4 regions of the Sphingorhabdus sp. Alg231-15 genome follow, and region 2 is predicted to be linked to each of the others. Evidence: predicted binding sites of a transcription regulator. Region 2 holds the regulator's gene; each other region holds the start of a gene.

Region 1 (4,198 bases), 210 kb from region 2:
CCGCAAGTGGAAAAAACGGATTGAGAAACTCGGTCTAGACAGAAATATTGATGGCAAGTGAAGCACGAGACAATATTGGTTTGTTAAACCAGAGCACGCAAAAAACGGCCAGTGATGTTCGTTTGCGCGGCCTGATTCTGGTTGTTGGAATATTGTCATCGCTTGGCCTGCTGTATTGGCAGGTCCAGAGTACGGCTTTGCTCATAGCCTTTGCGGCGCTGACACTGACGACGGCGGCCGTGGTCTATTTCCTGCGACCGCAAGCCAGTGTTGTTGATGAAGAATCAGCGTTGGTTGCCGATTGGGCGGTCACCCGCCTGGTTGCGGATCAATCGGAGATTGGCCTGGCGATAACCGACCGTGCCGGGCGGCTCGTTTGTGCCAACGAGCTGTTTATCAAATGGTTTAATGGGCCAGCGATTCCACCACAATTGCCGCTGCAGGATGGCGGTAATGAATTGCTTGCAACCGCCGGCCGGGACGCTTGGCGCGACGGTCGTGGCTATGCCGAAGGGCTGAAACGCGGGGTCGCGGAATATAATGCCAAGGTGATACGGGCCGGGCAGGGCGATGAATATCTGCTCTGGCAGTTCAAACCACAGCATCGCAATGACGTCCTGGATGACACAATCCGGATGGTTGGCGGTGCCACCGGCCGGGCGCTGTCCGAAGCGGGTGTTTTGGCGACGGTTATCGGCGGTGAGGGAAGAATTAGGGCGTCTAACCAAGGGTTCGCGTTACGGGCAACGGGACGGGAAGATGCCAATATAAGCGGCCGGAACTTTATCAACTTTCTACGCTCAGATGATAAGGGCACAATTTTTTTCGAACGGGATGGCAGGCATGGCACGCCTGTTCGTTTGTTTCATATTCCGCTCGATCGCAGTCAGGAAAAAGGGCCTGCCCTGATTTTGCTGATCGATGATGATGGCGGTATGGTTGAGCGTGGCAAGGCGCTCGAGCAAGTCGAGTCAATGCTGTCGCTACTGCCTCTCGGTCTCGCCCTGACCGACCGCGATGGCCGGTTCCTGTTTTTCAACAATGCCTTTGCCAAGGTTGCCGGCGTACGAGAGGAAGAGAAACCCCTCTATCCTGGCGATCTCATGATTCGTGATGACAAATCGGCGGTGGCCGATGCGGTGCGGCGCTATGCGAGCGGGCCATCCTTGTCGGGCGATCTTGCCGTGCGCCTGCGTTCTGGCGGCGAAGATCCCGTGGCCTTGGGCATTGCCGGGATACGCGGGCTGGGCGACGCTGCGGTTCTGCTATCGATCAAGGACAATAGCGAAGAGACGAAGTTGAAGAGTCAGGTGGCACAAGCGACGAAGATGCAGGCTGTGGGTCAGCTTGCCGGCGGTGTTGCGCATGATTTCAACAATATCCTGACGGCTATTATTGGCCATTGCGATCTTATGCTGTTGCGCCATGCACCGGGCGATAGCGACTATGACGATATTCAGCAGGTCAAGAATAACAGCAACCGAGCCGCAGGTCTGACGCGGCAATTGCTTGCTTTCTCTCGGCAACAGACATTGCGCCCTCAGATCTTGCAACTGCCGGACGTTGTTGCTGATGTCTCTAACTTGCTCAAGCGTTTGCTCGACGACAGTATCGAGCTCGAGGTCAAGCATGGCCGTAATTTGGGGCTGGTGCGGGCTGATCCGGGGCAGTTGGAACAAGTGATCATTAATCTGGGTGTGAACGCGCGCGATGCCATTGGTTCCAGTGGTGCCAAGGGCGGCAAGATTTCGATTACCACCCAGGCGGTCGCGGCTTCAGATGTTCGAGCGCTGAAAAGCGATATCCTGCCGGTTGGCGACTATACCGCTCTGTTTGTAACCGATACCGGCAAAGGCATCGCCCCGGAACTGATTGGCAAGATATTCGAGCCTTTCTTCACGACCAAGGAGGTTGGAAAGGGTACCGGACTTGGGTTGTCGACGGTTTACGGGATTGTCAAACAGTCGGGCGGTTATATTTTTGCCGATTCCAAACCAGGCGAGGGCGCGACTTTCTCCATCTACCTCCCCGTTCATACGATGTCGGATCAGGAAACGGCACAGTCCGTTGAACCGCTCAAGGCAGTGGCCAAGAAAGAGCTATGGGGCAGCGGCCATATCCTGCTGGTCGAGGACGAGGATATGGTTCGTGCGGTCGCGGAGCGGGCGTTGACGCGGCAAGGCTATACGGTGGTCACCGCGAGCGACGGCGAAGAAGGATTACAGCAACTGGAGGCGCTCGCCGAAGGTGAAGAAATTTTCGATATGATCGTGTCGGATGTGGTCATGCCGAATATGGACGGGCCAGCCATGGCGAAGCAGGTGAGGGAGCATCATCCTGATATGCCGATCCTGTTCATGTCCGGCTATGCTGAAGAGCAATTGCGCAAATCCATCGATCTCGACAATGTAGCGTTCCTGCCTAAGCCATTTTCTGTGGCGCAAATTGCAGAAGCGGTTGGAGAAATTTTGGCCGAACATGCCAAATAGCCTGTGGAATGGCTCATATATTGCTGAAATATATCAATTAATTCAGTTTTGAAAAAAATTCTGTTCCACTCTTGTTCTAGTAGAACAAATGCGGTACATCATATCCATCATTGATTGATAACGTACAAGCATTTAGCGAAGGGGACAGGCAAATGGCCGGCAATTTAAAAGTCGTAGAATCGGATAATCAATTGAACTCATCAGACAGACAAAAGGCGCTCGACGCCGCATTGGCGCAGATTGATCGCGCTTTTGGTAAAGGCTCAGCCATGAAGTTGGGCTCTCGTAAGGCGATGGAAGTCGAATCGGTCTCCACCGGTTCCTTGGGACTGGATATCGCGCTTGGCATCGGGGGATTGCCAAAGGGTCGTGTGATCGAAATTTATGGCCCTGAAAGTTCGGGTAAAACCACATTGGCATTGCATGTCATCGCCGAGGCACAAAAAGCAGGCGGCACGGCAGCCTTTGTTGATGCTGAACATGCTTTGGATCCTGTTTATGCCAATGCTCTTGGTGTGGATATTGACGAATTGATCATCTCCCAACCTGATACGGGAGAGCAGGCACTCGAAATCACCGATACATTGGTGCGCTCCAATGCGATTGATGTTCTGGTGGTCGATTCGGTTGCTGCGTTGGTTCCGCGCGCTGAAATTGAAGGTGAAATGGGTGATACCCATGTTGGTCTTCAGGCGCGATTGATGAGCCAGGCCCTGCGCAAGCTGACCGGCTCGATCAGCCGTTCCAAATGTATGGTAATCTTCATCAACCAGGTGCGGATGAAAATTGGCGTGATGTATGGCAATCCCGAAACCACATCGGGTGGTAATGCACTGAAATTCTATGCATCGGTTCGTTTAGACATTCGCCGCACCGGCCAGATTAAGGAACGGGACGATATTGTTGGTAACTCTACTCGTGTCAAAGTGGTCAAGAACAAGGTGGCTCCTCCTTTCAAGCAAGTCGAATTCGACATCATGTACGGGCAGGGCATTTCCAAAGTCGGTGAGATTATCGACCTTGGCGTCAAGGCTGGTGTGGTCGAAAAATCCGGTGCCTGGTTCTCCTATGACTCGGTGCGTATTGGCCAGGGCCGCGAAAATTCAAAACGCTTCCTGCTCGAAAACCCTGAAATGATGGCTAAGCTGGAAAACCAGATCCGCGGCAATGAAGAAGAAATTGCCGAAGAAATGATGACTGGCCCGGTTGGCGCTGATGGCGATACCGAGATTGCTGACGATAAAGAGTGATAGGAGCGCGGAGAGCATGAGCTTTTCACGCACCTGACCGTAAAATTTCAAGTTTGCCTGTTCGTTTCCCCCGAGACGAACCTCGGCATCCGGGCCGTCCTTCTGTCCCCCGATAGTCAGGACGGCCCCTTTTTATTTGCTATCCCGCAATTTCCTGTCACAAGTTTCGGAAAGCTGTGGTGTCTCGCACTTTTGGCGGTTTTAACGGTGTGATCTGTGTGAACTTTGAGCGCAGTTAAACAGCGGGCCGGAACATTGTGACAATTGGAAAAGGGGAATTCATGACCATCATCGTCCATCATCTCGAAAATAGTCGGTCCCAGCGCATCCTCTGGTTGCTGGAAGAGTTGGCGCTGCCCTATGAAATCAAGCGCTATGAACGGCATCCCAAGACCCAACGTGCACCGGATAGCTTGAAAGCCGTGCATCCGCTGGGCAAATCACCGATGATTGAAGATG
Region 2 (4,198 bases):
TGAGCAAACTCACGCATATTGATGGCGACGGCGCGGCCCATATGGTCGATATCTCGGCCAAGAACGAAACGGTGCGCGAGGCGCATGCCGAAGGCTTTATCAGCATGAATTCGGATGTGTTGGACGCGATCAAGGCCAACGGCATGAAAAAGGGTGACGTGTTGGCGACCGCCCGCATTGCCGGGATCATGGCGGCAAAGAAAACCAGCGATCTGATCCCACTCTGCCACCCGCTGGCGCTGAGCAAAGTTGCAGTTGATTTTGACTATCAGGATGATGGCATCAAGGTTCGAGCAATGGCACGATTGACCGGCAAGACTGGTGTTGAAATGGAAGCTTTAACAGCTGTTTCAACCGCACTTTTAACAGTATATGACATGTCCAAAGCCATGCAGAAAGACATGGTGATCAGCGATATTCGCCTATTATCTAAATCCGGTGGAAAGTCAGTAGACTGGACCGCCGAATGAAGCCGCTGCTGCCTCTGGAAGAAGCGCAAGAGCGCTTGATTGCCATGGCACAGGCTTTGCCTTCCGAAACCATTGCCATAGGCGATGCGCTGGAACGTTATCTTGCCGAAGACGTCATGGCTGGTCGCAATCAACCTGCAGCCGACATGTCTGCCATGGACGGTTATGCCATCCGTTTCGAAGATCGAGACGGACCCTGGAAGCTAGTCGGCGAATGCAAGGCCGGAAGCCCGCCCTGCCCGCCAATTCAGGCGGGTCAGGCCGCCCGCATATTCACCGGCGCCCTGATGCCCGAAGGAGCCGATACCGTCGTTATGCAGGAGAATGTCGAGCAGGAAGGCGACCATATTGTGCTGACCAGTGATCCTTCTCCCGTCAAAGGCCGGCATGTCCGTTTTCAGGGCGGCGACTTCAGGGCAGGTGATGTCGCGCTTAAGGCGGGTATCCGACTCAATGCAGCAGCTCTGGGCCACGCCGTTATTGCTGGTTCAGGTCACCTCAGCGTTGGCAGCTGTCCCACAGTCGCGATCCTGTCCACTGGCGACGAATTGGTTGCTCCAGGCTCGGATACCAAGCCGCACCAGATTCCGGCTAGCAATGATGTCATGATTGCCGCCATGCTGTCTCAGCTACCGACAAAGACCCGTTCCATCAGCCGCATAAAAGACGATCTGGATAGCCTGTGTGAAGCGTTGGAGAGCGCCAGGGACTGTGATGTCATCGTCACTATCGGAGGCGCATCGGTAGGGGATCATGATCTGGTCGCCCCTGCTTTTAAGCGGCTTGGCGGTCAAACGGATTTCTGGAAAATAGCAATGAAACCGGGCAAACCACTCATGGCAGGAAAGCTAGGCAACAGCCTTGTTCTCGCCCTGCCCGGCAATCCGGGTTCTGCCTTTGTTACGGCGACCCTGTTTCTGGTGCCGCTGATCCGCTATCTGGCCGGCGCGCAAGAATATATGCCTGTCATGCAAACAGCCAAGACTAATATAATACTTCCGGCCACCGGTCAGCGTGCCGAATTTCTTCGCGCACAGATTATTGACGGTGGCATTACCGCGTTTGACAGCCAGGACAGCGCCAAGCTTTCGATACTCGCCGCCGCCGACGCGCTGCTGTTTCGTCCCGCACATAGCCCGGAGCAACCGGTCGGCGCCACGGTTTCCTATATCGCTATCTAAAATACTTGACTTGGCACGGTTTGTTTCATAATTGTTCTTTATTCGTTCCCGATAAGGACATGAAATATGCTCACACCCAAACAACATGAATTGCTGTGCTTCATTCATAACAGCCTGGAAGAATCAGGCGTATCCCCCTCTTTTGAAGAAATGAAGGACGCATTGGGCCTGAAGTCGAAATCCGGCGTTCATCGGTTGATCAGCGCCTTGGAAGAACGTGGCTTTTTACGGCGTCTCCCTAACCGGGCACGGGCACTGGAAGTGACCAAACTCCCGGAAGGCGGCACTTCAAAACCCGTGGCGCCCAATGTCGTCAGCATAGCTCCTGAGCGAGCGCCCTCTGCACCGATGAAAGAAATTCCAGTTGCCGCCAATGATGTGATCGAAATTCCGTTGCATGGCAAAATTGCTGCCGGTGTTCCCATCGAAGCCCTTGAAGGTCAGTCGGCCCTCAGTGTCCCTGCGGCTCTGCTCGGCTCTGGCGAGCATTATGCCTTGGAAGTATCGGGCGATTCGATGATTGAAGCGGGCATCTTGGACGGTGACTATGCGCTTATCCAGCGCACGGAAACAGCCCGTAATGGTGAGATAGTCGTTGCGCTGGTTCATGATGAGGAAGCCACGCTCAAATATCTGTTCAAAGATGACGGGCAGGTTCGCCTTGATCCTGCAAACCCCGCTTATGAACCGCAGATTTTTGGCGCTGGTGAGGTGCGGATACAGGGTAAAATGGCAGGACTGTTGCGGCGCTATAATTAAGCGTAATCTTATTCCGGGCGGTTTTTGATTTCACCAGATTGTTTGGGATCTACCCCATTCGAGTGCTGATTTTTCGGCTCTGCAAAGCGCATCCACTGGTGACGTCCGGAACGACCTAGAACGGTTGCAATCTTCTGGTTTTCCAGATCTATCGTCATTCCCCCAACCTGGCTCAATAAACGGCGATCCGCCTTGAGCCAGCGGGGCTGACAACTGTCAGGAAGACGCCGCTCGCTAATCACAATATCGGCATGGCGGCAGGCCGCTGACAATGCCATGGCTGGAATATAGTAGGAACTGCGCGTCGCAACGATCACCCAATCTCTATCGCCAATTGCCATAGTGATGGTGCAGCTATCGCTGTTGCAATGCGCGTTGGGCCAATCTTCCAATGCTGTTGTTTCCCCGTCAATTCCCGCATTTTCCAGCAGCATATTGCGTACAAAATCACCACTGCGCGTACGGAGCATCGCCAGCTCTCCTGCATCATTCCGGATACCGACATGACGACCATCGCTAGTAATATAGAGATCAGGAGCGCGGGTTGTTGCTATGATGACTATGCCAAGACAAACCGGCGCCAAGCCCCAGATTCGCCAACGCTGACCCCACAGGCACAGCCACAAACCACCTGCAATTACCAACCCGAATGCGGTCAACGGCATGGTTGGCAACATTGTCACTGACCCCGGACGACTGGAGACAAAATGTGCCAACAGCAAAAGGCTGCCCAATGCTTTCTCACATAACCACCAGAACGGTGCCCCAAGACCGACTGTATCAAGTAGAAGCGCCAATGCCTCCAACGGCATAATCACAAATGTTGTCAGGGGAATAGCGACGATATTGGCCAGCGCGCCGTAAATGCCTGCTTTGTGGAAATGAAACAAAGCGATAGGCATCAATGCCAGCTCGACGACCAAACCGGTAAGGAAAAGCGCCAAAATGATCCGCCCCAATCGCTTGACAATGCCTTCCTCTCGCCGGGCAAATAATGCCTGAATCTTAGGATGTTCGTGCATCGCAATAATCGCGGTGACTGCCGCGAAGCTGAGCTGAAAGCTTGGACCGACAAGAGATTCCGGCCAAACGATCAACACAAACAGAGCGCCCGCAGCAACCATACGCAGCGTGATTGCATTGCGTCCCAACATTAGCGCCATCAAGACCAACAATGCAGCAACGCACGCTCTTATCGTTGGCACCTGTGCACCCGTCATCAACGTATAGGACAAAGCCGCAATTGCCGCGAAGCCGGCGGCAATAATCGGCAATCGGTAGCGGAGCACCAACGGCGGGAACAGTGCAAGCAAACGCAAGACCAACAGATAGACCGCGCCGACAACAGCTGTCACATGCAGCCCGCTGATCGAAAGCAGGTGCGCCAAACCGCTGCGCCGCATGGCCTCTGCATCTTCATCGCTGATCGCTCCGCGATCGCCTGTGGCCAAAGTTGCACCAATGGCCCCTGCCCCGCCCGCCATGCGAGATTGGACATGATGGGATAGCTTCTGACGATATTCCGGCATCGCCGAAAACGGTCCCCATGAGGGTTCTACTGGTTGAACGACGCGGATTTCTCCCAACAGTTGGCCGGTAGCCCCCAGTCCCATGAACCATGCACGTCGAGAAAAATCATAAGCGCCAGGGAGGCTGGACATCGCTGGTGGCATTAACCGCGCGCGCAGTTGGATAACCGTGCCAGCCTGCAAATCAACAACGGCCCTGTCGATGGGTATATTTACACGCACGCGCGGCGGCAATTTCTGCTTTTCGTGAGTTTTCAGA
Region 3 (4,198 bases), 120 kb from region 2:
AAGCAGCAACCGGCCAAGGCCAAGCCGCCCGAAGCACAAGTGCGCGAAGGACAGCGCATCGCCAAATTGCTGGCTCGCGCCGGCGTCGCGTCTCGCCGTGAAATCGAACGCATGATTGGCGAGGAACGGATCGCCCTTAACGGCGTGACCGTCGAACACCCTTCCTTACTGCTCAAGAACCTCACCGGAATCACCGTCGACGGCAAACCAGTTGCTGAACCCGCGCCCGCCAAGCTGTTTCGTTTTCACAAGCCCAATGGATATATCACCGCCGAACGTGATGCTTCGGGCAAGAAAACCATCTATGATGTTCTGCCTCAGGATATGGAACGGATCATGCCAATCGGTCGGCTCGATCTCAACACTGAAGGCTTGCTGTTGATGACTACGGATGGCGAGTTTAAGCGCGAGATGGAACTGCCCAAAACCGGGGTTGAGCGTACCTATCGCGCACGAACTTTTGGGGACATCACGCAAAACCAGCTCGAAGATCTGTATCGCGGCATTACAATCGAGGGCATGCGCTATGGTCCGATTGAAGCCAATCTGGAGCGCCGCACCGGGCGCAACCAATGGATTGAAATGACCCTTACCGAAGGCAAAAATCGTGAAGTTCGCCGTGTTCTCGAACATCTCGGCCTCAAAGTGTCACGTCTCATCCGTACCCGTTATGGCCCATTTGTGCTGGGCGATCTGGCCAAGGGCGAAATTGAAGCGGTGCGTCGCCATGATCTGGTTATATTTCGGAAGACTTTGAAATGAGGCTTGGGAAATGAGGTTTGGGAAATAATGCGGATAATCGCAGGCGAATGGCGTGGACGAAAATTGGTTGCCCCCAAGGGTGAAACTACCCGCCCCACCGCCGACCGCACACGGGAACGGTTATTTTCCATGCTCACAAGCCGGTTGGGCGATTTTGCCGATTTGCAGGTGCTGGATCTGTTCTCCGGTTCCGGTGCGTTAGGATTGGAAGCGTTATCGCGCGGCGCTGCGCATTGTACTTTTGTTGAGCAAGACCGTGAAGCGCTTAAGGCTTTAGAAAAAAATATTGATACGCTCGGTGCAAAGGCGGATGTTCGGATCGGTTCGGTCCTGGCACTCGGGCCAGCGCGCAAATCCTATGACCTGATCCTGATGGATCCGCCTTATGATACCGGTGCAGGAGCGGTCGCCCTGGATAAGCTTGGTCGCCAAAGCTGGTTCGCGCCATCAAGCTGGATTGCGATAGAAACCTCTCGCAAGGAAGAGATTAGTGTAAAAGGCTTTACGTTGGAAAGCCAACGCGAAAGCGGTAAGGCAAGGCTCCATATTATGCGACCCGCCTGATTGCCCTACCACTTCCTAACTTCAGCTAAAGGCCGCCTCATAGGCGGATGCTGTTTCATTCTGTTCATTTTGCGTCTGCGCATAAAAAGTCGTGGTCGCCATCAAGGCTGTTGCAACTATTGCGCTAAACATCAGTCTTTTACTCATTTCGGTTCCATTCCGGGGAGGATTATCAATATGTTCGGTATATGCTGCGACGCAGCACGATAAACAACCTGACCTTTGGGTCATGTCTAAAGTGATATTGGCCTTGCCGCCGCCAACGATGTTCCCTAACTGTTCACCTGTGACCAATGCTGTAAACATGCCCGCCGAAAGCGATCCACCCTATGTGCGGGGATTAAATGCACCGCAGCGTGACGCTGTGCTGACTACTGAGGGACCTGTGCTGGTGCTGGCCGGTGCTGGTACCGGCAAAACCGCTGCTCTAACCCGGCGATTGGCGCATCTGGTCTATTCGCGCAAGGCTTGGCCGTCCGAGATTCTGGCGGTGACCTTCACCAACAAGGCAGCGCGGGAGATGAAAGAGCGGATTGGCACGATTGTGGGTGATGCCGTCGAAGGCATGCCATGGCTCGGAACGTTCCACAGCATTGGTGCGAAAATGCTGCGCCGCCATGCTGAACTGGTCGGCTTGCAAAGCAATTTCACGATTTTGGACACAGATGACCAATTGCGGCTGCTGAAGCAGTTGATACAGGCCGAGGAACTCGACGAAAAACGCTGGCCCGCTCGCTCTCTTGCTGGTTTGATCGATCAATGGAAGAATCGCGGACTGAATCCCACTGATCTCGATGCCAATGAAAACGAGCGCTATGCCAATGGCCGCGGTCAGGAGTTTTATGCGGCCTATCAGGCGCGGCTAAAGACACTAAATGCCTGCGATTTCGGTGATCTGCTGCTTCATATCCTGAACCTGCTCAAAACCGATCGCGAGATTTTGAAGCTCTACCAGGAACGTTTCAAATATATACTTGTCGACGAATATCAGGACACGAATAGCAGCCAGTATCTCTGGCTTAGGTTGCTGGCGCAGGAGCGCAAGAATATCTGCTGTGTCGGCGATGATGACCAGTCCATTTATAGCTGGCGCGGCGCCGAGGTCGCCAATATCCTGCGCTTTGAAAAGGATTTTCCTGATGCCAAAGTTGTCAAGCTGGAGCAGAATTATCGCTCCACGCCGCATATTCTTGCCGCTGCATCTGCCTTAATTGCGAATAATAGCGGACGCCTTGGAAAAACACTCTGGACCGAGGAAGAAGACGGCGAAAAGGTGCAGGTCACCGGTGTCTGGGATGGTCCGGAAGAAGCAAGACGTACCGGCGAGGAAATGGAAAGCCTGCAGCATAAGGATGTTTCGCTGAACGACATGGCGATTCTCGTCCGCGCACAATTCCAAACACGCGAGTTTGAGGACCGATTTATCTCCATCGGCATGCCCTACAAGATTATCGGCGGCTTTCGCTTCTATGAGCGTGCGGAGATTCGGGACGCCCTCGCCTATCTGCGGGTCATAGCGCAACCCGCAGACGATCTCGCCTTTGAACGTATCGTCAATGTACCCAAACGCGGGCTTGGTGATAAAACTGTGGAAAAAATCCACCGGCTCGCGCGGGCGCAAGCTATTCCGCTGGCCGCCGCCGCTTTGAGCATCTGTGATACCGACGAGTTGCCAGCACGGGCCAGAACCACTCTTCAGGAGCTAATGCGCAGTTTTGCAAGGTGGCGCTCCAATGCGGATGAAGTACCCCATGCGGAGCTAGCACAGATTGTCCTTGATGAATGCGGCTATACTACGATGTTGCAAGCAGACCGAACGCCAGAAGCTGCCGGCCGGCTGGAAAACCTCACCGAGCTGACTCGGGCAATGGAAGAATATGAAACGCTTGGCGACTTCCTCGAACATGTCAGCCTCGTCATGGACAATGACGCATCCGATGATGAGGCCAAGGTCACGATCATGACCATGCATGGTGCCAAGGGCCTGGAATATGATTATGTCTTCTGTGCCGGATGGGAGGAAGGTGTGTTCCCCTCCCAGCGCAGTCTTGATGAAGGCGGAATAGCCAGTCTCGAGGAAGAACGTCGCCTCGCTTATGTTGCGATCACGCGGGCCAGAAAGAAATGCACCATATTCCATGCCGCCAATCGTCGGATTTACGGACAATGGACCAGTTCCATTCCTTCCCGTTTCATCGGTGAACTGCCGCCGGAACATATTGAAGAGGAAACCAGCATGATGGGCGGCGAAAGCCTGTGGCGCGCCAACTGGTCGGAGCGCGCAGATCCCTTTGCCGATTCCGCACGCGGATCCACACGAGGACCTGGGTGGAAACGAGCGCGCAATACCGGCAGTTTCGATAGCACGCCCAAAAACATCAAAGAAGCGCGGCGCAGCGCAGTCTCATTGGGCAATAAAGGACGTGATGATATCACCGTCGGCATGCGTGTTTTTCATACCAAGTTCGGCTATGGCGAAGTGATGGAAAAAGAAGGCAATAAGCTTGAAATCCAATTTGAAAAAAGCGGGCAGAAACGCGTGCTTGATAGTTTTGTGGAAGTGACCTGAAACGCACCAAGTTGCGCACCTACAGGTCGATTTTGCGCCATTCACCGGGCTGCAGCTCGTCCAGCGACCAGTCACCAATACGCCACCGCACCAGCCTCAGCGTCGGATGACCGACGGCCGCCGTCATCCTGCGGACTTGCCGGTTACGCCCTTCCCTGATCGTCAGTTTCAACCAGCAATCAGGCACCGTCTTGCGAAACCGTACTGGTGGATCACGTGGCCATAGCGACGGTGCAGGGATCTGTTCGACATCAGCGGGCCGGGTCAAACCGTCCTTCAATCGAACACCTTGGCGCAATTGGC
Region 4 (4,198 bases), 1.9 Mb from region 2:
TGCTGTTCAATCGGCCCAGCTTCCACCTCCGTAATAACCTTGCCGCGAATAGAGTTTCCGGTTTCGTGAATTGTCTCGCGATCTCCCGAAACCAGATAGTGCCATTCCGGCAGAGATTGGCCCCTTGCACGCATCTTGTACGCGCAACTATCAGGAAGCCAGGTAAATTGATCGAGCTTGCTACGCGTCAGCCTGACACAATCGGGTACAAAATAGCGGCGGCGGCGATAATCGCTGCAACGAGCGCTTTGGGTATCAAGCAGCTTGCACGCAATATTGGTCATATAAATTTGACCGTCATCTTCATCTTCAGCCTTCAGTAAGCAGCATTTACCGCAACCGTCACACAAGGCCTCCCATTGTGCGCGATCCAAGCTATCGAGCGGCTTATCCCAAAATGGAATATCCTTATCTATCGCATCCACCGCTGAATTTCATCTGCGATTTGCTGCGGCGTGCCATCATAAGGCAGCAAAGCTACCGGCTCGCCATCAGGACCGAAAAAATAGCCTTGGCGGCTATGGTCAATGAGATACTCGCTTGATCCCGGCACATCCCGCTTATCATAGATGATAAGATATTTTTTTGCGACATCAGCAATTTCTTCAGCGGTTCCGGTAAGGCCTATCAGACGGGGGTGAAAGGCGGCGACATATTGTTTTAGCTGCTCGGGTCCATCCCGTTCGGGGTCAATCGAAATGAAAACTGGCTGGATCTTTTCGGCTAGGCTTGGGTCGTTTTTCTCCGCCAGGGCCAGGCCCTGCATTAATGCCATCAGATCCACAGGGCAGACATCAGGGCAATAAGTGAAGCCAAAGTAGATGATTCGATATTTGCCGGCAAAGTCGCTGTCCGACACTTTCTCCCCATCCTGATTGGTCAGCGTAAAGCTGCCACCAATATCAGCACCAGTAAGCGGCGCTTCGGTTTCAACATTGCTTTGAGAAGCCGGGTTGCAGGCGGCAAGAACCGACATTAGAAGCGTAGCGGAAAAAACAGATAGAAATTTGTTCATCATGCGGCCAGACATGGTCTGCTAATGATCAATATTCAACCGGTAATTGATGGATTCTATAGCGACACGCCAATAGAGGCCATAAAATGTAAATAGGGCACAATATTATGCTTTGGGGCAGGCTTCCAATTCCACGGGTCAATAGAAAGAGCAGCGTCATCCGTTTTTTTGCGGCGCTTCTGGCGGTTTTTTCGCTAAGCATTCCAGGCATAGCCAGCGCCCAGTTTTCCAGCAGCTATAATTTCCTGAAAGCAGTGAAAGACCGTGATGGAACAGAGGCGACCAAGTTCCTCAATCAGCCTGGCACCGTGATCGTCAATACCAGAGACGTGACCAGCGGCGAGACCGCTTTGCATATCGTTGTTGCCCGGCGCGATGCGACCTGGACAAATTTTTTGTTGCAAAAGGGTGCGAATCCCAATCTGCGCGACAAGCAAGGCACAACGCCGCTAATGCTTGCTACACAATTGCGGTTTGTCGAAGGTGCCAGGATATTGCTGGCTAAGAAAGCGAATGTAAACCAGACTAATAATCGCGGCGAAACCGCCCTGATCAGGGCAGTGCAGTTGCGTGACTCCGAAATGACTCGCTTGTTGCTGAAAAATGGTGCGAATCCGGACCGGGCCGATACGCTGGCGGGGCTTTCCGCTCGCGACTATGCGACTCGTGATCGTCGGGCCGCTTCCATTCTGAGTGAAATTGAAAAAGCGGATAGCCAGAAAAAACCCGAATCCAGCGGCCGCTTTTTTGGTCCCGAGGGTTAAGGCCTACCGGCGCTATTCAGTAATATTCCCGGGCCTCCGGATCGATCCAGCCATGAACCACCGATAGCCGTTGCATCGAGCGACGCGCCAGCCGCATTGTTTCAGTTTTTCGCCGTGCAGGAGCCAGTGCATGAGTGGCGGCAGAGCGGACCATTTCCGCGTCATAAGCATCCGCAACGATCAATCCGGCGCGTTCAGGCATGAAGTCTGGCCGGTCAAGCGGCGATGCATCAAAATCATTCGGTAAGGCCCAGTAGAAGCGGTCGCAATAATCAAGATATTCGGTCCACTTGTTATCACCCAGCAAATCACCGCGTGCGACCTTGATTTCGACAATCACAATCTGTCCTTTGGCATCGACACCCATCAGATCTGCGCGCCGTTTATTGGGCAGGCTAACCTCGGAAAGGACCATGATATCGTGGCGCGAAAATAAGCGTGCAACGCCGCGCGCGACCGCTGCTGCTCCGGTCAGGGGGGGCTGATGGTCCTCGATCGAATCCGGTTTGGGAGCCAGGGGGACAGCGGATAAGGGCGAATCGCTATGTTCTATCATCATTACAAATGCCTAGAACATAAATAGAACAAAATAAAGATACTTATCTTTTTCGGCCAGATTTGCGAGTGCTCCGGTATCTTAGTAACAGGCTTTTGGCGAAGGTCGCTTAGGGCTATGAACCAGGCACTCCGAAAGTTTGCCCAGATCTTACAACTGACAGCAGCAGAAAAATAAAGGCCCCCAGAAGGGAGCCTTTATCACATCAAAATTAGTCCATCTCAGCGGATCGGAATCAGCGATAGAAAATGTGATTGTCTATCGTCGCCATCCGCTTCAACCGCCAGCCGGGCGAAACGTAGCGCGCATGGAAGAACAAGGCACCTTCTACAGGGCTTTTCCAACCGTCATTTACCGCGATTTTTGCAATCGCTACCGCGTTGCGCCAATGGCGATGACCTTTATCGATGCGCGGCATTTTTCCGTTGCGAATGAAGGAAAATTGTTTGCGCTGATAAACAACACCACAAAGGCTGTCGGGGAAACGCGATGAGGCCGCACGGGCCATGACAACACGCGCAACCGCCAATTGACCAGGAAGAGTTTCACCCTTGGATTCAAAATAGACGGTTCCGGCAAGACATTGCATTTCCTTGCTCAATGAACCTTCAATCGACTGCTGGTCGACCAGCTGGCGCAGCGAACTGGCATTTACATTGTTATATTCGGCAGCCGCAGCTTGCTGTTCGTTAGCAAGCCGGTCTGCTTCGATAACGTCCTCGGGAATTGTCGAAACAACTTCCTGCTGTTCGCCAAAAATTACGGGAGCCGATTCATCGGCGGATTCCAGCATATCCGGATCAACAACGATCTCGGTTTCTGGTGTATCATCGGTCGCTTCCAATGCGAATGATACATCGGTCACTGCAAGTGCGGCGGCCGTAGAAAATGCAAGCGAAAGCACGCTTGCAGCTTTAAATATTTTGCTCATAAACCTGTTATTTTATGCGGCGAGTCCAGTACGGATCAAATCCATGAAAATAAGCCTAAAAACCAACCAACGGCTTATCCCTGTTCCCTCCGTCTGCATGTTTATTCCGCGCCCAAATGGACAATCCCTCGGAACAACCTTTGCTTCAAAGTTGGTCGCGAAATAGTGTGCAGTGCAACAAAGTCAAGAATTCAGGTTATTTCAGCGATGAGCCGTTCCGCATCCGGGATGTCCAGTTCAATTAACCATAGATCGGGATCAAAACTGCTCCGGCGCTTCAGATATCCATCTAATTCTTGTTTATTTTCAGTACTTTGTGGCCATATAACCTGCCAGGTCGATGGCCCATCAAGACTTGGCATTTTCTCCAGAAGCCGCGGATCTTTACCCTTTTCGATACATAAAATCAGGATCGCACCGGAGATCCGGTCTCCTTTTTGCAGGACGGCTCCAAAACCGCCATTCTGATTCACTTTGCGCAGCAATGACTGCACGGTCATTTCCGCAGACAGGCGCGGTTCGATCATATCTACTGCTTATATCCGGGTAACGAAGCTAACGGGATGTGCGATCGCATGAATGTGCCGGTTCCCCGGGCAATTTCCTCGCCCTCTTGGTCGATAAGCCGCGAATCCGCGACAAAAACCCGTCTTTTTCCGCTCACCCATCGCCCTTCGGCCGTTACCGTGCTGGATTTTAGTGGTCGGGTGAACAGTACATTAAACGCTGTGGTCAACAAGAAACGGTCGGAAACCAGACTATTGGCTGCATAAAATGCGGCATCATCGAGCATTTTGAAGTAACTGGTTCCATGCACGGCACCCGCCGCATGATAATGCCGTTCATCTACATCAAAGGTGATGCGGGCAATTCCGCGCTCGGTTATCTCGAGATCGGACTTGAACAGCTGATTGATCGGCGCTGCCTTATAA

Evidence for each region. Region 2 encodes LexA, which represses DNA repair genes until DNA is damaged. Its sites were predicted from a motif close to GTTCCNCNCTTGTTCT; they were not measured.
Region 1: the regulator LexA is predicted to act here: its motif matches at 2,552-2,567, upstream of recA (recombinase RecA).
Region 3: the regulator LexA is predicted to act here: its motif matches at 1,594-1,609, upstream of DG177_RS01095 (ATP-dependent helicase).
Region 4: the regulator LexA is predicted to act here: its motif matches at 2,350-2,365, upstream of DG177_RS11050 (MmcB family DNA repair protein).

What each region holds. Positions count from the first base shown of each region.
Region 1 is NZ_LT703001.1:135,834-140,031, forward strand. Features, by position in the region: gene DG177_RS00640 (DUF2062 domain-containing protein) at 1-61, shown strand, start outside; gene DG177_RS00645 (response regulator) at 51-2,489, shown strand; gene recA (recombinase RecA) at 2,642-3,739, shown strand; gene DG177_RS00655 (glutathione S-transferase N-terminal domain-containing protein) at 4,021-4,198, shown strand, end outside.
Region 2 is NZ_LT703001.1:350,411-354,608, reverse strand. Features, by position in the region: gene moaC (cyclic pyranopterin monophosphate synthase MoaC) at 1-470, shown strand, start outside; gene DG177_RS01640 (molybdopterin-binding protein) at 467-1,651, shown strand; gene lexA (transcriptional repressor LexA) at 1,718-2,410, shown strand; gene DG177_RS01630 (ComEC/Rec2 family competence protein) at 2,419-4,198, opposite strand, start outside.
Region 3 is NZ_LT703001.1:228,071-232,268, reverse strand. Features, by position in the region: gene DG177_RS01105 (pseudouridine synthase) at 1-762, shown strand, start outside; gene rsmD (16S rRNA (guanine(966)-N(2))-methyltransferase RsmD) at 790-1,326, shown strand; gene DG177_RS17625 (hypothetical protein) at 1,348-1,473, opposite strand; gene DG177_RS01095 (ATP-dependent helicase) at 1,631-3,895, shown strand; gene DG177_RS01090 (pseudouridine synthase) at 3,915-4,198, opposite strand, start outside.
Region 4 is NZ_LT703001.1:2,248,061-2,252,258, reverse strand. Features, by position in the region: gene DG177_RS11065 (YcgN family cysteine cluster protein) at 1-404, opposite strand, end outside; gene DG177_RS11070 (M48 family metallopeptidase) at 1-10, opposite strand, end outside; gene DG177_RS11060 (SCO family protein) at 413-1,015, opposite strand; gene DG177_RS11055 (ankyrin repeat domain-containing protein) at 1,123-1,779, shown strand; gene DG177_RS11050 (MmcB family DNA repair protein) at 1,796-2,335, opposite strand; gene DG177_RS11045 (cell wall hydrolase) at 2,571-3,266, opposite strand; gene DG177_RS11040 (DUF1491 family protein) at 3,458-3,793, opposite strand; gene DG177_RS11035 (hotdog fold thioesterase) at 3,796-4,198, opposite strand, start outside.